DNA from 4 places in the Phocaeicola sp. HCN-6420 genome. Region 2 is predicted to be linked to each of the others. Evidence: riboswitches for the same ligand, from Rfam matches in the RefSeq annotation. Region 2 holds a riboswitch; each other region holds the start of a gene.

Region 1 (4,396 bases), on a different contig from region 2:
TTGATTTCCGTCATTATCTGGTAGGTATAGAAGGTGAATTTGGTTTGGCTCGTATGTGGAAACACGGACCTCGTAACTTGGCTATTTTCGCTACGGTAGGATATAAATTCTGAGTGAAGGAACAGATAAACAAAAAGGCGGACAACAACCGGAAAAAGAGTGCCGGTGTTGTCCGCCTTTATCGTTTGTGAGTTATTGCGGTTTATTAATGGTGGAACAAGCGGATACCTGTAAATGCCATGGCAATACCATATTTGTCGCAAGTAGCGATTACATGATCATCACGTACGGATCCTCCTGCCTGTGCAATGTATTCTACACCACTTTTGTGAGCACGTTCAATGTTGTCACCGAAGGGGAAGAATGCGTCTGAACCCAGTGAAACACCTTTCAGTGTATTCAGCCATGCACGTTTCTCTTCGCGAGTCAAAACTTCCGGCTTTTCGGTAAAGAACTGCTGCCATACACCGTCGGCAAGCACATCGTCATGCTCGTCGCTGATATAAACATCGATGGTATTGTCACGGTCGGCACGACGGATTTTTTCTACCCATGGCAAGTTCAGAACTTTCGGATGCTGGCGCAGATACCAGACATCTGCCTTGTTTCCAGCCAGACGGGTACAGTGGATACGGCTCTGTTGTCCGGCTCCGATACCGATAGCCTGTCCGTCTTTTACGTAACATACGGAGTTCGACTGGGTATATTTCAGTGTAATCAGGGCAATCATCAGATCGCGGCGTGCAGATTCGGGGAAGTTCTTATTCTGAGTAGGAATGTTGGCAAACAGATTGTCACCGTTCAGCTTGATTTCGTTACGTCCTTGTTCGAATGTAATACCGAACACATCTTTGTGTTCTATCGGTGCAGGACGGTAGGACGGATCTATCTTGATAATATTGTATGTACCCTTACGTTTGCTTTTCAGTATTTCCAGCGCTTCGTCTGTATAGCCCGGAGCAATCACTCCATCGGAAACTTCACGGTGAATGAAACGGGCGGTAGCTTCATCACACACGTCGCTCAGTGCGATGAAATCACCATATGAAGACATACGGTCGGCTCCACGGGCACGTACGTATGCATTTGCCAGCGGAGAAAGTGGAAGATCGTCTACGAAGTAAATCTTTTTCATCGTATCGTCCAGTTCCAGACCGATGGCTGCACCTGCAGGGCTGACATGCTTAAACGAGGTTGCGGCCGGAAGTCCGGTAGCTTCTTTCAGTTCTTTCACTAACTGCCATCCGTTCAGTGCATCCAGGAAATTGATGTATCCGGGACGTCCGTTCAATACTTCGATAGGCAGTTCTCCTTCTTGCATAAAAATACGTGCCGGTTTCTGGTTAGGATTACAGCCGTACTTCAATTCGAGTTCTTTTGCCATAATTTATATGTTTTAGTTGCTTGTCTACAAAATTACGGAATATTTTCGGCTTATTGAAAAAACTTTCTACCTTTGTGACGCATTGGTTCAAAAGGTTATCTCTTTTTCACTGGATAATCTGATGATTAAAAGGGAATCAGGTGCAAGTCCTGAACAGTCCCGCTGCTGTAAATTCCGTGTATATTGCAGGCAATCGCTTAAGCCACTGGAATGATTTTCCGGGAAGGTAGTCTGCAATAGGAATGAGTCAGAAGACCTGCCATGCATAGTTTCTTCACAGCTTTCGAGGAAAAAGCGTGGGATGATCTGTCGGTACATATTCTTTCTGTTCACCCCGATGCTTTATTTTCGTAAGCGATGCAGAAGCGGAGAATCCGTTGGCTGTAATTATAATGTATGAAAAAATGAGGTATATCGTATGTAGTTGGATAATGCTGGTCGGGTTTGCAGCGAGATGTTATGGCGGGCAGGATGTAGATACCACGAAGGTTTATTACATACCGGAGGTGGTGGTGTCCGACCGTTACCAGACGCGTGAAGTACGTTCGGCCGCTCCTCTCCAGATTTTTTCCCGTGAGGAACTGAAAACGCTGAATGTGATGCAGGTGTCCGATGCCGTGAAACATTTTTCGGGAGTAACGGTAAAAGATTACGGGGGGATAGGAGGACTGAAAACGGTTTCCATCCGAAGTCTGGGAGCACAGCATACGGTAGTGGGATACGACGGGATTGCTGTAACCGACTGTCAGACCGGTCAGGTGGATATCGGGCGTTTTTCGTTGGAGAACGTAGACCGTCTGATGTTAAGTAACGGGCAAAGTGATCAAATTTTTCAGCCTGCCCGGTTCTTCGCTTCGGCTGGAGTTTTAAATATCCAAACACTGACTCCTGTTTTTCATGACGATAAGCCGACAAATCTCAGTGCTTCGCTGAAATCGGGCTCGTGGGGATTGCTGAATCCTTCGCTCTTGCTGGAGCAGAAGCTGGGAGCGAAATGGGCACTGACGGCCAATGCCGAATGGATGTCGTCCGACGGGCACTACCCTTATACTTTATATTATGGCGATGAAGGCGATCAGTCCAGCCGTGAAAAGCGTAAAAATACCGATGTACAGACCTTTCGTGCTGAGGCCGGCTTGTTTGGTAATTTCTCCGATACGGAACAGTGGAGGCTGAAGGCTTATTATTACCAGTCATCTCGTGGACTTCCCAATGCGACTACACTGTATTACGATTATTCCTCCCAGCATTTATGGGACAAGAATATGTTTGTCCAAAGCCAGTATAAGAAAGAGTTCAACCGTAAGTGGGCCTTTCAGGCATCGGGTAAATGGAACTGGATGTACCAGCATTATCTGGACCCTGATTATAAAGGAACTACCGGACAGAGTGAAAACAGTTATTTCCAGCAGGAGTATTATCTTTCGGCAGCCGTACTTTTCCGTGCGTTGGATTGTCTTTCTTTTTCTCTTTCGACCGACGGAAGTGTTAACCGCATGAACTGCGACTTGAAAGATTTTGCCAAGCCTGTACGCTATTCGTGGCTCACCGCGCTGGCGGGCAAATATGTCAATGAGTGGATGACACTTTCGGCTTCTCTGTTGTCGACAGTGGTTTATGAGGATGTAGCCAAAGGTAATAGTGCCGGAGGGCATCGGAAATTGTCCCCATATGCCAGTGTATCGTTTAAGCCGTTTGCTTCCGAAGATTTTCGTATTCGTTTTTTCTATAAAGATATTTTCCGCTTGCCGAGTTTCAATGACTTGTATTACGGACAGACAGGGAACATTCGTCTGAAACCGGAAAATGCCAGTCAGCTGAATGTCGGGCTGACATACAGCAAGCATGTATCCGACTGGCTTCCTTATGTTTCGGCTACGGTGGATGCTTATTCCAACCGGGTGACAGATAAGATAGTGGCTATACCTACCAAGAATCTGTTTATCTGGAGCATGGTCAATCTCGGTAAGGTCGATATAAAGGGAATAGACTTTACGGCAAGCCTGAGCATACAGCCGGTGGAAAAGTATGTGCTGACTCTGTCGGGAAATTATACGTACCAGCGGGCATTGGATGTCACCAATCCGGATCTTTCTACGCTGGAAGGAAAGACCTATAAGCATCAGATTGCGTATACACCACGTGTTTCGGGCTCCGGACAGGCCGTACTCGAAACGCCGTGGGTCGATTTGTCGTACTCCATGCTGTTTTCGGGCAAGCGTTATGCACTGGGACAGAATATAGCCAAGAACCGGTTGAATGGATATACCGATCACAGTGTGTCTGCCCGTCGCGGTTTTCGATGGGGAAAGACTGATATTTCCTTGTCAGTCGAGGTACTGAATCTGGCAAATAAGAATTATGAAATTGTGAAAAACTTCCCGATGCCCGGACGGTCTTTCCGTATCACGGTCGGGGTTAAATATTGATGTGCATGAAGAAGCTGGTTTTTATAATATGTTCGCTGGCTCTCCTGTTTGCCGGTTGCGACGATCTGGAAGATAAACCTTATGTGGCAGGTGAGGCGAACGGGGTAGTCGAGGATTACGGAACGGCGGAAATGTATATATTGAACGAGGGACTGTTTAACCTGAATAACAGTACGCTGGCAAGGTATTCGTTTCAGACGGGGACTTGTTCGTACGATTATTTCCGTGCGCTGAATCATCGCGGGCTGGGAGATACGGCCAATGACATGGATATTTACGGCAGTAAGTTGTATATAGTTGTGAATGTTTCAAGTACGGTAGAGGTAGTAGACCTTCAGACAGGGCTTTCCATCAAACAGATTCCGATGCTGACCGATAATGGTAGTTCCCGTCAGCCTCGTGCTATTACTTTTGAGGAAGGAAAGGCCTATGTCTGTTCTTACGATGGAACAGTAGCCCGTATCGATACGACTTCGCTGGAGATAGACGGCATCACGGAAGTGGGTCGTAATCCGGAGGATTTGTGTGTGCAGGACGGTAAACTTTACGTTTCCAATTCTGGAGGATTGGACTGGGCTGGGAT
Region 2 (4,396 bases):
TTGTGCCCGCTGGTACGTATAATTGATTCGGTTGCTTACCGTCAGGTCACGTCCGATCTTCCAGCCGGTCTGAAGCGCAACATCTACCCCTCTGATTTCCACATTTCCCAGATTGACCATCGTCCAGCGGAAGAAATTCGACGTAGGAGTGGCCACGATTTTATTCTCCACCTCGTTGTAGTACACATCCGTTTGTACTTCCAGCGAGCGCAGCCACGTACTATTGAAGGTACGGTTGTACGTAAATCCTAAGTCGTACTGCGTAGTGAACTCAGGTTCCAGGTTGATATTCCCTACAAACGTATAATACAGGTCGTTCAGCGTAGGCATCCGGAAGATCCGTTTATAGAAACCTCTCAGGTTAAGGCCACTTTGCGGAAAAGGCCTCCACGACACGAAAAACGAAGGAGTAAGCTTCTGCTTGTCGGGAGCAGGCGTGCCCGAGCTCGTATCGTGTACAAACGTTTCGAGCAGACTTGCCTGAAGTTCCACCTGCTTGAAGCGCATGGCCGTAGCGATGGATGCCAGCAGCGTATGCCGGCGCGGATAAACAAAGTCGCGCAAGTCGGCATTCAGCAGGTTAAACTGATAATCTGCCGAAAAGCTTGCCTCCCACCACGAAAACAGATTAAATCGGTTGGCTACCGATGTGTATACTTCCTGCTGGTAATAATGGTTGTTGACATACATCAGCGACTCGTCTTTGTTAGGATCGGCCAGGTAATGCAGGTAGTCGTATGCATATTTCGCATTGGCAAGCAGGCTGTACCACTGTGTAAAGTCCTTCTTGAATGTACCCTGAGTAAAGAAATTCGTATCCCACTGGCGATCCTCGTGCGAGAACTTGTTGCGGACGATTGCCCCCGGATATCCACGTTCCGAGTTGTACAGGTAAGCCTTCGCCTTCCAGTATCCCTGCTTGAGCTGTCCGAACAGCCCTCCTTCCACACGCAAGGCATTCAGGTCGCCGTTCTGCCGCACCGCCGTCGTATCATATCCCTCCTGCATGCGGTAAGTAAACTTGTATTTTCCCGACGAGTGAAGATACTCGGCACTGAACGAACTGCTGATTCGTTGTCCGAGCTTTTGTTCCCACAGTATGGATGGATTTACCACACCAAACGAGCCCGTCTTGAACGAAGCCCTTACGTTATACTTCTTTCCTTCCTCGAACTGAGGCGTCCGTGTCTGCAAATAGATGGAGCCCGACGAGCCGAAATCCTTTGCCGGCTGGAAAATGGCACTCTTCTGTCCGTTGTACAGCGTGACAGACTCCATGTTGTCGAGCGAGAATCTTCCCAAATCGACCGTACCGTTTTGTGCGTTTCCCAGCTCGATGCCGTCGTAGAATACACCTACATGGTTGGTTCCCATACTCCGGATATTCACCGTTTTCAGTCCCCCTACTCCTCCGTAGTCCTTGATCTGTATGCCGGAAAAATAGCGCAAGGCATCGGCCACGTTGTGCGAGCTGAGCTGATGGAGCTGCTTGCCCGATAATTCCTGTACCGGAAAAATCTCTTTCTGTACGGCACGCGCCGTCACAACAACCTCGTTCAGATGTTGAAGGCTGTCCAACTTGTTTTGTGCATGTACCGGTACACAAATGTTTATACCCCACACCAGTAGGGTAAACATTACCGCATAGTAAAGTTTATTAAGCATTATGTAAAACGTTCAACCGTCCTATCCCACGAGTTCGGTTAATTAATAAAAACGATGGCAGGTCTTCTGACTGACTCACACGCTTTGACACCTTCCCGGTTTTATCCAGTGGCAATGAGTAATTGTCAACGTGTTTGATGAGCTTCACAGCAGCGGGACTGTTCGGGACTTTCACCCGATTCCCTTTTAATCCGTCGGGTCGAAACAACCTTCCGGAACCAATCGGTGGCAAAGATAGTTTATTTTTTCTGAATTTTAATACAGTTTTGCTATTTAAGAAATGGTTTTTGTATACTCCTTTCGTTCAGGACTTTCGTGAAATATCAAAAAAAACAGGGGAAAGAGGAGGTTCGGGCAGGAAGATGCAGGGAGCCTGTCTGATTCGTGCTGATGTTTTTTTATTTTTTGTACAAAAAATAAAAATGTTTGTACAAATTTTCAGCGACTTCTGAAAGCGTTTTTCTCAGAGAACCGATAATTTTAGTAGTTTTGCCCTGATGAACCATTAAATATATGCATGTATGAAAGAAATAAATGTATCGGAACTGAAAGATAACATGTTCGACGCTATCAGTAAGGAATGGATGCTGGTAACGGCCGGAACACAGGAAAAGTTTAACATGATGACGGCAAGCTGGGGCGGAACCGGTGTTTTGTGGGCAAAGCCCGTAGCCTTTATTTTCATCCGTCCCGAGCGTTATACCTACCAGTTTATTGAAGAGGGAGAAACGCTTACCCTGTCTTTCTTAGGCGAAGAGCATAAAGATATACATAAAATCTGCGGTTCCAAGTCGGGACGCGACATCGACAAGGTAGCGGCTACCGGACTGAAACCTTTTGCCACTCCCGAAGGAAACATTGCCTACGAGCAGGCACGTATGGTACTGGAATGCAGAAAACTGTATGCCGATATGATAAAGCCCGAGCAGTTTATCGATGCTTCACTGGTAAGCCGCTGGTACGGCGAAGGACATGGCGGATTCCATAAAATGTATGTCGTAGAGATAGAACATGTATGGGTGAAAGAGTGAGCATAATGCTCGTCAGAATCCCATGATAAACTCATCCAGCGAATCGTTTTCGTCCATACCCATCTTGTCGTGTTTGAGGCGGTTTTTCCGTTTCTTCAAGGCGACCTTGCTGGTGTCGAGCAGGTAAAGCATATTGCTGTTTGAGATGCCGATCTTGATAAGGCAGCAAAGCGAGATGTCCGCCTTTGTCAGCGTCGGGAACTTTTTCCAAAGCCGGTCTGTAAAGTTGTTGTAGCAGATGTTTATAACTTCCGCCAGATTGTCCTGTTCCTCGTCGGAGAGCACTACCGACCGGCTTTGTATTTTATCCTGCTGGCTCATTTTATTGAGCTGTTCCATTTTTCTGATGATCTCGCTGTGGCGCAGGATTTCCTTTCTCATGGCAGCCTCCTTTGAAGAGTATTCGCTCCTCATCTTTTCCCTCTGTGAAAGTTCTTTGTCCAGAGCCATTTCCTTTTCGATGATTTTTTCCTGTGCAGCATGCAGGTCGATAGTCTTTTCTTGCAGTTGCAGCCTCATTTCCTTCATCAGGTCGTCTTTTGATCGCATCTGTTCTGCCAGTTTGCGTTTTTCTTCCCTATATATATAAGAAAGTATGATAGTAGCAATAAGTACTGCTATACAAATTCCGAATAATGAGATATAAAGACGTTGTTGTTTTATTTTCAGTAAAGTGTTTTCATCTTGAATCGAGGCGTATTTAAGTTGGAGGTCTGCTACTTTAGATTCTAACCGTATGGATGGGATGTGTCTGGTAGTTTGGTGTACCGTTTGCTGTATTTCATCGTTTTGTACAGGTTGTATATTCAATGTACTGTCAGAACTTTCATGCTTCAGTTGTTCTATCTGTAGCAATGGAGTATTTATTTCATGTGTTTTTTTCAGATAAATGATAAGTGAAAGTGAAGCAGCTGCTGCTATGATAATTATGATGACGAGGATGATATTTTTCATAATAAACATTTGTAAAGCTATTACAAATATAGCTCAAAAAGTGACATGTCTCCTTGTTCTTTTCCTCTTGTCTACCTTTCTCTTTTAAATATTTTCTTATTTCTTTGATAATCAGCGTGCTGATATTCTATAGATGTCTACTTTGTGTCACCCTCTTTTCCTTGTATGATGCCTGATTTTATTCTATCTTCGTAGTGATGAAAAGTAAGATAGATATGGTTTTATACAAATGTTTTTACTTACCATAATCGAATACAGATATTTTGAATTCGATTTTTATTAACTTGTTTACCCTATTAAAATTAGTCATTATGCAAAGCAGTAACACGTATTTCAAAATCAGGATGGTATGTTCCTTATTATTAGGTCTGGCTGTTGTTTATGGACTTGTGGAAAGTATTGGAAAAAATGCTTTGTGGCTTGCTCTTCTTATGGGACTATTTATAATTTCTATTCTTTTCGATTTGTTGGTACTATATAAGAAGAAGGCAGCTTGTCCCGATAAAGGGAAGTATCTTTATTTGGATGCCGGAGCCATGTGTGTATGGTGGATTTTATTTTTTGCAGTAGATGGATATTTCTCGTTGGGAGTTGTATGCGCATTGGTAACAATCACGTTGGTTAACGATGTATTATATCATCTGTATTCCCGTTGATAGTATCTCTTTATTACCCTTTCAATAGGCATTCCCTGTGTTGCCGGAGTATCATTTTCCGGCAGTACAGGGAATCATAATATGCGGGTA
Region 3 (4,396 bases), on a different contig from region 2:
ACAATAATACAATCAGGGCTGCGGCTGCTAAAGTTATCTTTTTCATATAATTAATCAGTTTATTACGGAACAAAAATACAATTAAATCAGTTATTCCCTGCGAGGCTTTTCATTTTTTTGTAATTTTGCACGCTAATTTTGTAATAAACATGGAATTGAAAGAACACTTTACAGGCAAAATATTCAATCTGATATCCGAAACTGCTGACGAACTGGGACTGGAATGTTACGTGGTAGGAGGTTACGTGCGTGATATATTCCTGAATCGTCCGTCGAAAGACATAGATGTGGTAGTAGTAGGCAGTGGAATTGAGATAGCCGAAGCGTTCGGAAAGAAGTTGGGACGTGGTGCCCATGTTTCTGTCTTTAAGAACTTTGGAACTGCACAGGTGAAGTATCACGATGTGGAAGTTGAATTCGTTGGAGCTCGAAAAGAATCGTATAGCCATGATAGCCGTAAGCCGGTTGTAGAAAACGGAACGTTGGAAGATGATCAAAATCGCCGCGATTTTACCATAAATGCATTGGCAGTATGTTTGAATAAAGCTCGTTTTGGAGAGCTGGTAGACCCGTTCGGCGGTCTGGATGACCTGAAGGAACGTACCATACGAACTCCTCTTGACCCGGATATAACATTCAGTGACGATCCTTTACGCATGATGCGCTGCATTCGCTTTGCTACTCAGTTGAATTTCTTTATAGAGGATGAAACATTTGATGCCCTGAGCCGTAACCGTGAGCGCATCAAGATTATTTCACGGGAGCGCATTGCCGATGAATTGAATAAAATATTGCTTTCACCTGTACCTTCGAAAGGTTTCGTTGACTTAGACCGTTGCGGACTGCTGGAACTGATCTTCCCGGAACTGGTTGCTTTGCAGGGAGTGGAAGTCAGAAATGGAAGAGGGCATAAGGATAATTTCTATCACACTCTGGAAGTGGTAGACAATATTGCAAAGGTTACCGATAATTTGTGGTTGCGCTGGGCTACTTTGTTGCACGACATTGGAAAGCCGCGCACTAAACGCTGGGATCCTCGTGTAGGATGGACATTCCATAATCATAATTTCATCGGAGAAAAGATGATACCTGAAATCTTCCGGAAGATGAAGTTGCCTATGAATGAAAAGATGAAGTACGTTCAAAAGCTGGTCGGTCTTCATATGCGTCCTATTGTGATAGCCGATGAAGAAGTGACCGATTCGGCTGTTCGGCGACTGCTTTTCGAGGCTGGCGATGATATTGACGATTTGATGCTGCTGTGTGAAGCAGATATTACTTCGAAGAATGAAGTGCGCAAACAACGCTTTCTCGACAATTTCAAACTGGTACGTCAGAAACTGAAAGACTTGGAGGAAAAGGATCGTATCCGTAATTTCCAGCCGCCGGTAGATGGTGCTGAGATTATGAAGGTATTCAACTTGCAGCCGTGTCGGGAAATCGGCAGTCTGAAAAGCTCTATAAAGGACGCTATTCTGGATGGGATTATTCCTAATGAACACGATGCTGCTTTTGAGTTTATGCTTAAGAAGGCAAAGCAAATGGGACTGGAGCCCGTCAATCAATAAATCATTATACCGTTTTCGGGTTTCCGATCTGTATTTTTGCAAATAGGAAACCCGAAAACAAGAAAAAGATTATTCCTTGTTTAGAGTAATAAGAAATAAATCTAATTATCCAAATAGAAAAGTTTATATAAATAAGAGTTGTCCGTTTGTACGCTCTATATGTATCTGTAGACTGGTTTTGTGTTTTAAAAGTTGCTCAATTTAGAAAAACATCTGTTAGTTCGTTTTTATTTATTCGATCAGAAAATATATCTTTGTAGAGCTTTTCGTTAGGTAACATAAGCGTTTCAAAAGGGAATGTCGTGTAAATCGGCAACAGTACCCGCTGCTGTGATTCTTAATGAACCGGAGGCAATGCATGTGCAAGCCACTATTGTTTGAATACAATGGGAAGGTGTCTGCCGGGGAGAGATCAGTCAGAAGACCTGCCACGAAAAGCAAATCCAATCTTTTTATTAACTTTTCAAAGCAAACAGTATGAATTTAACTGAAATCTGTATTATCAAGCGTGACGGGAAGCGGGAAAACTTTTCGCCTTCAAAGATTACAAATGCCATCAGTAAAGCTTTTAATGCCACAGGACTGGCTCATCAGGAAGAGCTGATTGATGAAATTACTCAGCGTGTTATTGCTCATTTTGAGAATCCGACGATCGGAGTTGAGGAGATTCAGGACCTTGTAGAAACAGAATTGATGAAAGTGCAGCCTGAGGTTGCCAAGAAATATATCATTTATCGCCAGTGGAGAAATACAGAACGCGATCGCAAAACGCAGATGAAGCACATTATGGATGGCATTGTGGCTATCGACAAGAATGATGTAAATCTGAGCAACGCTAACATGTCGAGTCATACTCCGGCGGGACAGATGATGACTTTTGCTTCGGAGATTACCAAAGATTATACGTATAAATACCTTTTGCCCAAGCAGTATGCTGAAGCACATCAGTTGGGAGATATTCACATTCACGATTTGGATTATTATCCAACCAAGACAACAACTTGTATTCAATATGATCTTGATGACTTGTTTGAACGTGGTTTTCATACAAAGAATGGAAGTATCCGTACTCCGCAATCCATTCAGAGTTACGCAACGCTGGCAACTATTATCTTCCAGACCAACCAGAATGAACAGCATGGAGGACAGGCGATTCCGGCTTTTGATTTTTTCATGGCAAAAGGTGTACTCAAGAGTTTTCAGAAAGCAGTAGCATCGTCTGTTTCCTTTTATCTTGATATGAGAGATATACAGTTGGATGAGGCTGCGATACTGACTGTATCCAAACAGTGTTTTACTTCTATTGTTCCGACAGAGGATGAAAAGAAAAGTTTCCTTTCGGCAGCAGCCGGACAAGGCGTCACACTGACGGCCGGTGAACTGGAACACATTTTACGTAAGTCGTATGCTCAGGTACGCAAGGATACTCATCAGGCTATGGAAGGATTTATCCATAACTTGAACACGATGCATTCGCGTGGAGGAAATCAGGTAGTGTTCAGCTCAATCAATTATGGAACAGATACTTCGGCTGAAGGACGAATGGTGATAGAAGAATTATTGAAAGCGACCATCGAAGGCTTAGGTACACGTGGAGAGGTTCCTGTATTTCCAATTCAGATATTCAAAATAAAAGATGGAGTATCTTATTCTGAAGCAGACTATAAACGTGCGATGGAGGACTTTGAAGCTGCTATGGATGGGAAAGTTGAATTTGAAGCTCCAAACTTTGATTTGTTTCTGAAAGCTTGTCGGACAACGGCCAAGGCTTTGTTTCCGAACTTCATGTTCCTTGATACACCTTTCAATCGTCACGAAAAATGGGATGCAAGCGATCCGAAACGCTACCGTTATGAACTGGCGACGATGGGATGTCGTACACGTGTATTCGAAAATCTGAACGGTGAAAAGACTTCATTGGGACGTGGAAACTTGTCGTTTACTACCATGAATCTGCCGCGTCTTGCCATCGAGGCGCGTATTAAGGCTGAAAGTGTAGCTGAGAATCAGGGGCAGGATGCCATAGAACGTCTGGCGAAAGAAACATTTATCAATTCAGTACACGATATGGCTGTCTTCATAGCCGGGCAGCTCTATGCCCGCTATCAGTATCAGCGTACAGCACTGGCACGGCAGTTTCCGTTCATGATGAGTAACAATGTGTGGAAAGGAGGCGGTGAGCTGAATCCGAACGATGAGGTAGGTGACGTACTGAATCAGGGAACATTGGGTATTGGTTTCATTGGCGGTCACAATGCCATGGTAGCTCTGTACGGACAAGGACACGGACATTGTCGGAAGGCATGGGACACATTGTATGAAGCTGTAGAAGAAATGAATCGTGTAGTAGAAGAATTTAAGCAGAAGTATCATTTGAACTATTCAGTACTGGCTACTCCTGCTGAAGGGCTTTCCGGACGATTTACTCGTATGGATCGTCGTAAATATGGTGTGATACCAGGGGTAACCGACCGCGATTATTATGTGAATTCATTTCATGTCGATGTGAAAGAACCCATCAGTATCGTAGAAAAGATAAAATGTGAAGCTCCTTTCCATGCGTTGACGCGAGGAGGACACATTACTTATGTTGAACTGGACGGAGAGGCTCAGAAAAATGTGAAAGCAATTGCCAAGATTGTAAAGGTAATGCATGACGAAGGTATCGGTTATGGTTCGATTAATCATCCGGTAGATACCTGTCATAACTGCGGCTACAAAGGCGTTATTTACGATAAATGTCCAATCTGCAACAGTGAAAATATTCTACGCATGCGCCGTATTACCGGATATCTGACCGGAGATTTAAACAGTTGGAACTCGGCAAA
Region 4 (4,396 bases), on a different contig from region 2:
TTGCAGGTTGAATCCGTATGCCATAATGGAGAACAGAACAACCAGTCCGATAAAAACTAACGTAACAATTTTATATTGCTGTTTTAAATAAGACATAGCACCCTTGCGCACGTGCGCTGCTATTTTTTGCATTTCAGGGCTGCCTTCACTTTCCCGCATCATCTGTTTATAGAAATATCCTGCAAAAGCAAGTGCTAATACAGATGCAGTGGGGATTAACCAAAAAAGATATGTTTCCATAAAGTTTGAGATTAAAAGTTGTATCCCAAATTTAATAAATAAAATGGAAACAAAGTACTGATTACCTTACTTTTATTTCTTTTCTGACATGACCAGCAACTTATCGCCTGCGTGCAGTTCAATCTGTCCGTTCGGGATGATGAATTCGTTTCCGCGTTTAATCAGCATGACCAGTGTTCCCTTTGGGATGTTCATATCAGCCAGTCGGTTGCCCACAGTCAGCATATCTTCTGTCAAGGTTATATCGTTTAGATGAGTGTCAATTTCATCAGGCAGTTCAACGCCGAAGTCATTCCCTTCTTTTTCTTCGGGAAGGTCGAGCTTGAGCCAGCGTGCCATTTTCGAGATAGTCATACCCTGTATGATGAGCGACAACAAGGTAATAAAAAATACGATGTTGAACAACTGATTGGAACCTGGTATCTGAGCTATAACCGGATAAGTGGCAAAAATAATAGGTACGGCACCTCTTAATCCTACCCATGAAATAAAAATGCGTGCCTTGTTGCTGATTCCCTTAAAAGGAAGCAGGCAGAGGAATACGCTGACAGGGCGTGCTATCAGAATCATAAATATACCGATAAGCAAAGCTGTAACTGCAATGTCGAGCATTTCGTGCGGATTGACCAGAAGTCCCAGTGTAAGGAACATAATAATCTGGAACAGCCAGGTAAGTCCGTTCATAAAAGTGTTTGTTTCTTTCCGGAAAGCCAGCCGGGCATTGCCCACGATTACTCCTGCAATGTATACGGCAAGATATCCGTTTCCTTTTACCAAATCGGTAAGCGTGAAAGTGATGAAGACAATACTGAGCAGCAGAATAGGGTAGAGTGCACCGTTGGAAAGTTCTATTTTGTTGATAAGCCATACAGCGAACTTTCCGAAAGCATATCCCAGAACTCCGCCGAAGAGGAACTGCAGAAACAAATCTTTCAGTATGATACCTATGTTAAAATCACTTCCACTGCCTATAACCTGAATAAGCACAATGGTAAGCATGTATGCCATTGGGTCGTTACTACCACTTTCCAGTTCCAGCATCGGACGAAGATTGTATTTTAGATTCATCCGTTGGGAACGCAGAAGGCTGAATACCGATGCAGAGTCGGTTGACGACATGGTAGCTGCAAGCAGTAGGGAAACCAGCAGCGTAAGTTCTATGTTAGCCTGTGTATGATTCGAAAGAAAGAAAATAAACGAACCTGTCAGTAGCGTGGTGACCAGCACTCCTACGGTAGAAAGCAGTATACCTTGCTTTAGCACGGGTTTGATATCGGCATATCGTGTATCCATACCGCCGGAAAACAGAATGATACTCAGTGCCATCATACCGATGAACTGGGCGTCGGAAGCACTATTGAACTGAATACCCAGTCCGTCGCTGCCGAATGCCATTCCTACCAACAGGAATAAAAGCAAGGTAGGAATACCGAAACGATATCCGGTTTTACTGATAAGAATACTGGTAAATATCAGGACAGAGCCGACAAGTAAAATATTTTCTGCTGTAATCATGAGACTGTTTTATTATAAAGTATATGTGCAAAGTAAACAAATAAATTTGGATTTTGGTTCACGTTCTGTTGTATTGTACGAAGTTATTGCATATATTTGTCACAGTTTTGTTCCGTCAGGCTTCCCGATTGGTAGTGCGAAGCTGCGGATGAAAAGGGAATCGGGTGAAAGTCCCGGACAGTCCCGCTGCTGTAAGCTCCGTGATAAAGGTTTGTTTACCACTTCGAGCCACTGCCGTTTCTTCGGGTTGAATGAAAAGGCGGGAAGGCATAACAAACCGGAGTAAGTCAGAAGACCTGCAAAACGTGTCACGCTTGTACCTTCGAGGAAAAGGTTACAGGAACGTAAACTGATTGTATAAATTTTATTTCAAGTACAAAATGCGGGATTTTTTCCCGTCCATGTTGTTCTTGTTTTATTTGCATTTAAGAAAATGATTGTCGTAAAGAATGTTTTGAAGAGATACATACTATCTGCCCATATAGTACTTATGGTCTTGCTGCTTTCTGCTTGCGGTGGAAAGAGCAAGACCTCTTTTTTGCAGGAGCAGGGAGATACGCTCCGGTTGCATTATGCCGAGAACTTGCAGATTGTAAAGTATGACCGATATACGAAAGTCACGTTAAGGAATCCCTGGGACACGTTGCAAATACTTCATACTTATCTGCTGGTGGACAAGAAGGATACGACTGCGATGTCACTTCCTGAAGGAACCGTGATACAGGTACCTCTGACTCGGGCACTGGTCTATTCGTCGGTACATTGTGGGCTTTTGCAGGAACTGGGAGCCTTGGATAAGGTAAAAGGTGTATGCGACTTGCAGTATATGCGTATTCCTGCCGTGCTGGAAGGCTGCCGGAATGGCAGCGTTACGGATGCGGGAAGCAGCATGAATCCGGATATAGAAAAGGTTATCGACATGCATCCAGATGCCATATTGCTTTCACCTTATCAGAATAGTGGAGGATACGGACGGATAGAAAAGCTGAACGTGCCGATTCTGGAATGTGCCGATTATATGGAAACTTCGGCGTTGGGACGTGCCGAGTGGGTGCGTTTTTACGGACTTTTGTTCGGCAAAGAACAAGAAGCCGACTCGCTGTTTGCCGAAGTGGAACGGAAATATCTCTCACTTCGTAATCGGGTAAAAGATATATCACCCAAGCCGACTGTTATTACGGAACTGAAGACTGGAGGAACCTGGTATGTGCCGGGAGGAAACAGTACGATGGCAAAAGTGTATGCTGATGCCGGCGCACGCTATATCTTTTCTGATATTCCACAGAGTGGTTCGGCATCGCTGGCCTTCGAAGCGGTGTTCGACAGAGGACAGCATGCCGATTTCTGGCTGATAAAATATAATCAGCAGACTGACAAGACTTATCGGGAACTGAAGAACGACTATGCGCCTTATGCCAATTTTGATGCATTCCGTAACCGACGGGTATACGGATGCAATACCAGCCGCATTTCTTTTTACGAAGAAGTACCTTTTCATCCCGAACTTCTGCTGGAAGATTTGGTAAAAGTCTTTCATCCGGAAGTTCTGAAAGACTATGCTCCGAGATATTTTACTAATTTAGCGGAGTGATAAGTTAAACCTCGTATGCATGAAGGCGAATAAAGGATATATATATGGCTGTGTGCTTGCAGGAATCATTGTAGTGCTCGTTGCGGCAAACTTGATATTCGGTTCGGTAGACATCCCGTTCAGGGCGGTAGGACGTATCTTGCTTGGCGGGGATGCGGAAAAGGAAAGCTGGCGCTTCATTATATGGGAATCGCGTGTTCCCCAGTGTGTTACAGCATTACTTTGCGGAGCGGCTCTTTCTGCATCGGGGCTGATGCTCCAGACTGTATTCAGTAATCCGCTTGCCGACTCTTCTATCTTGGGTATCAGTTCAGGGGCAAGTCTGGGAGTTGCGCTGGTCTTGTTGGCAGGAGGAGGAAGCATTGTTGCCGGTGAATTTGTACTTTCCGGTTTTCTTTCTGTGGTTGCCGGGGCTTTTGCCGGAGCTGTTTTGGTTATGGCAGTTATCTTATTTCTGTCGGTCGTGATAAAAAACAGTGTGATGTTGCTTATTGCCGGCATCATGATTGGCTACGTTGTTTCGTCGGTGATTTCCTTGCTCAACTTCTTTTCTACAGCCGAAGGGGTCCATTCGTTTGTAATCTGGGGATTAGGCAACTTTGGAGGTGTTTCGATGGCGCAGCTTCCCGGCTTTTCTGTCGTTACGCTATTGGGACTGCTGGTCGCCATCTTGCTGATAAAGCCTCTTAATGCCTTGCTGCTTGGCACGCGTTACGCCGAAAATTTAGGTATTAATATACGCCGTGTCCGTAACTTGTTGTTGCTTGCTACCGGTCTGCTTACAGCCGTTACAACAGCCTTTTGCGGGCCGATCGCCTTTATCGGTCTGGCGGTTCCACATATGGCACGACTGATGTTGGGAACGTCGAATCACAATTCACTTATGCCGGTTACACTGCTTACAGGTAGTGCCGTAGCGTTATTGTGCAATCTTATCTGTATCTTGCCGGGTGAATCGGGCATTATTCCGCTCAATGCCGTAACACCTCTGCTGGGTGCTCCGGTAATTATTTACGTGATTATCAACCAGCGGAAAATACAATATTTTAA

What was found. Region 2 has a riboswitch for cobalamin ahead of WKT12_RS11850 (TonB-dependent receptor). Riboswitches for the same ligand answer to the same signal wherever they lie in the genome.
Region 1: it holds a riboswitch for cobalamin, as region 2 does, so the genes downstream of both, WKT12_RS11295 (TonB-dependent receptor plug domain-containing protein) here and WKT12_RS11850 (TonB-dependent receptor) in region 2, are expected to answer to the same signal.
Region 3: it holds a riboswitch for cobalamin, as region 2 does, so the genes downstream of both, WKT12_RS08385 (anaerobic ribonucleoside triphosphate reductase) here and WKT12_RS11850 (TonB-dependent receptor) in region 2, are expected to answer to the same signal.
Region 4: it holds a riboswitch for cobalamin, as region 2 does, so the genes downstream of both, WKT12_RS03410 (ABC transporter substrate-binding protein) here and WKT12_RS11850 (TonB-dependent receptor) in region 2, are expected to answer to the same signal.

What each region holds. Positions count from the first base shown of each region.
Region 1 is NZ_JBBKBJ010000019.1:5,235-9,630, reverse strand. It holds gene WKT12_RS11305 (porin family protein) at 1-113, shown strand, start outside; gene WKT12_RS11300 (phosphoribosylaminoimidazolecarboxamide formyltransferase) at 206-1,384, opposite strand; cobalamin riboswitch at 1,451-1,661, shown strand; gene WKT12_RS11295 (TonB-dependent receptor plug domain-containing protein) at 1,816-3,813, shown strand; gene WKT12_RS11290 (YncE family protein) at 3,813-4,396, shown strand, end outside.
Region 2 is NZ_JBBKBJ010000021.1:24,536-28,931, forward strand. It holds gene WKT12_RS11850 (TonB-dependent receptor) at 1-1,638, opposite strand, end outside; cobalamin riboswitch at 1,705-1,904, opposite strand; gene WKT12_RS11855 (flavin reductase family protein) at 2,187-2,696, shown strand; gene WKT12_RS11860 (hypothetical protein) at 2,709-3,650, opposite strand; gene WKT12_RS11865 (hypothetical protein) at 3,962-4,306, shown strand.
Region 3 is NZ_JBBKBJ010000010.1:114,508-118,903, forward strand. It holds gene WKT12_RS08375 (hypothetical protein) at 1-46, opposite strand, end outside; gene WKT12_RS08380 (CCA tRNA nucleotidyltransferase) at 150-1,568, shown strand; cobalamin riboswitch at 1,821-2,015, shown strand; gene WKT12_RS08385 (anaerobic ribonucleoside triphosphate reductase) at 2,046-4,396, shown strand, end outside.
Region 4 is NZ_JBBKBJ010000003.1:105,524-109,919, reverse strand. It holds gene WKT12_RS03420 (sodium-translocating pyrophosphatase) at 1-240, opposite strand, end outside; gene WKT12_RS03415 (potassium/proton antiporter) at 313-1,755, opposite strand; cobalamin riboswitch at 1,847-2,073, shown strand; gene WKT12_RS03410 (ABC transporter substrate-binding protein) at 2,210-3,346, shown strand; gene WKT12_RS03405 (iron ABC transporter permease) at 3,366-4,396, shown strand, end outside.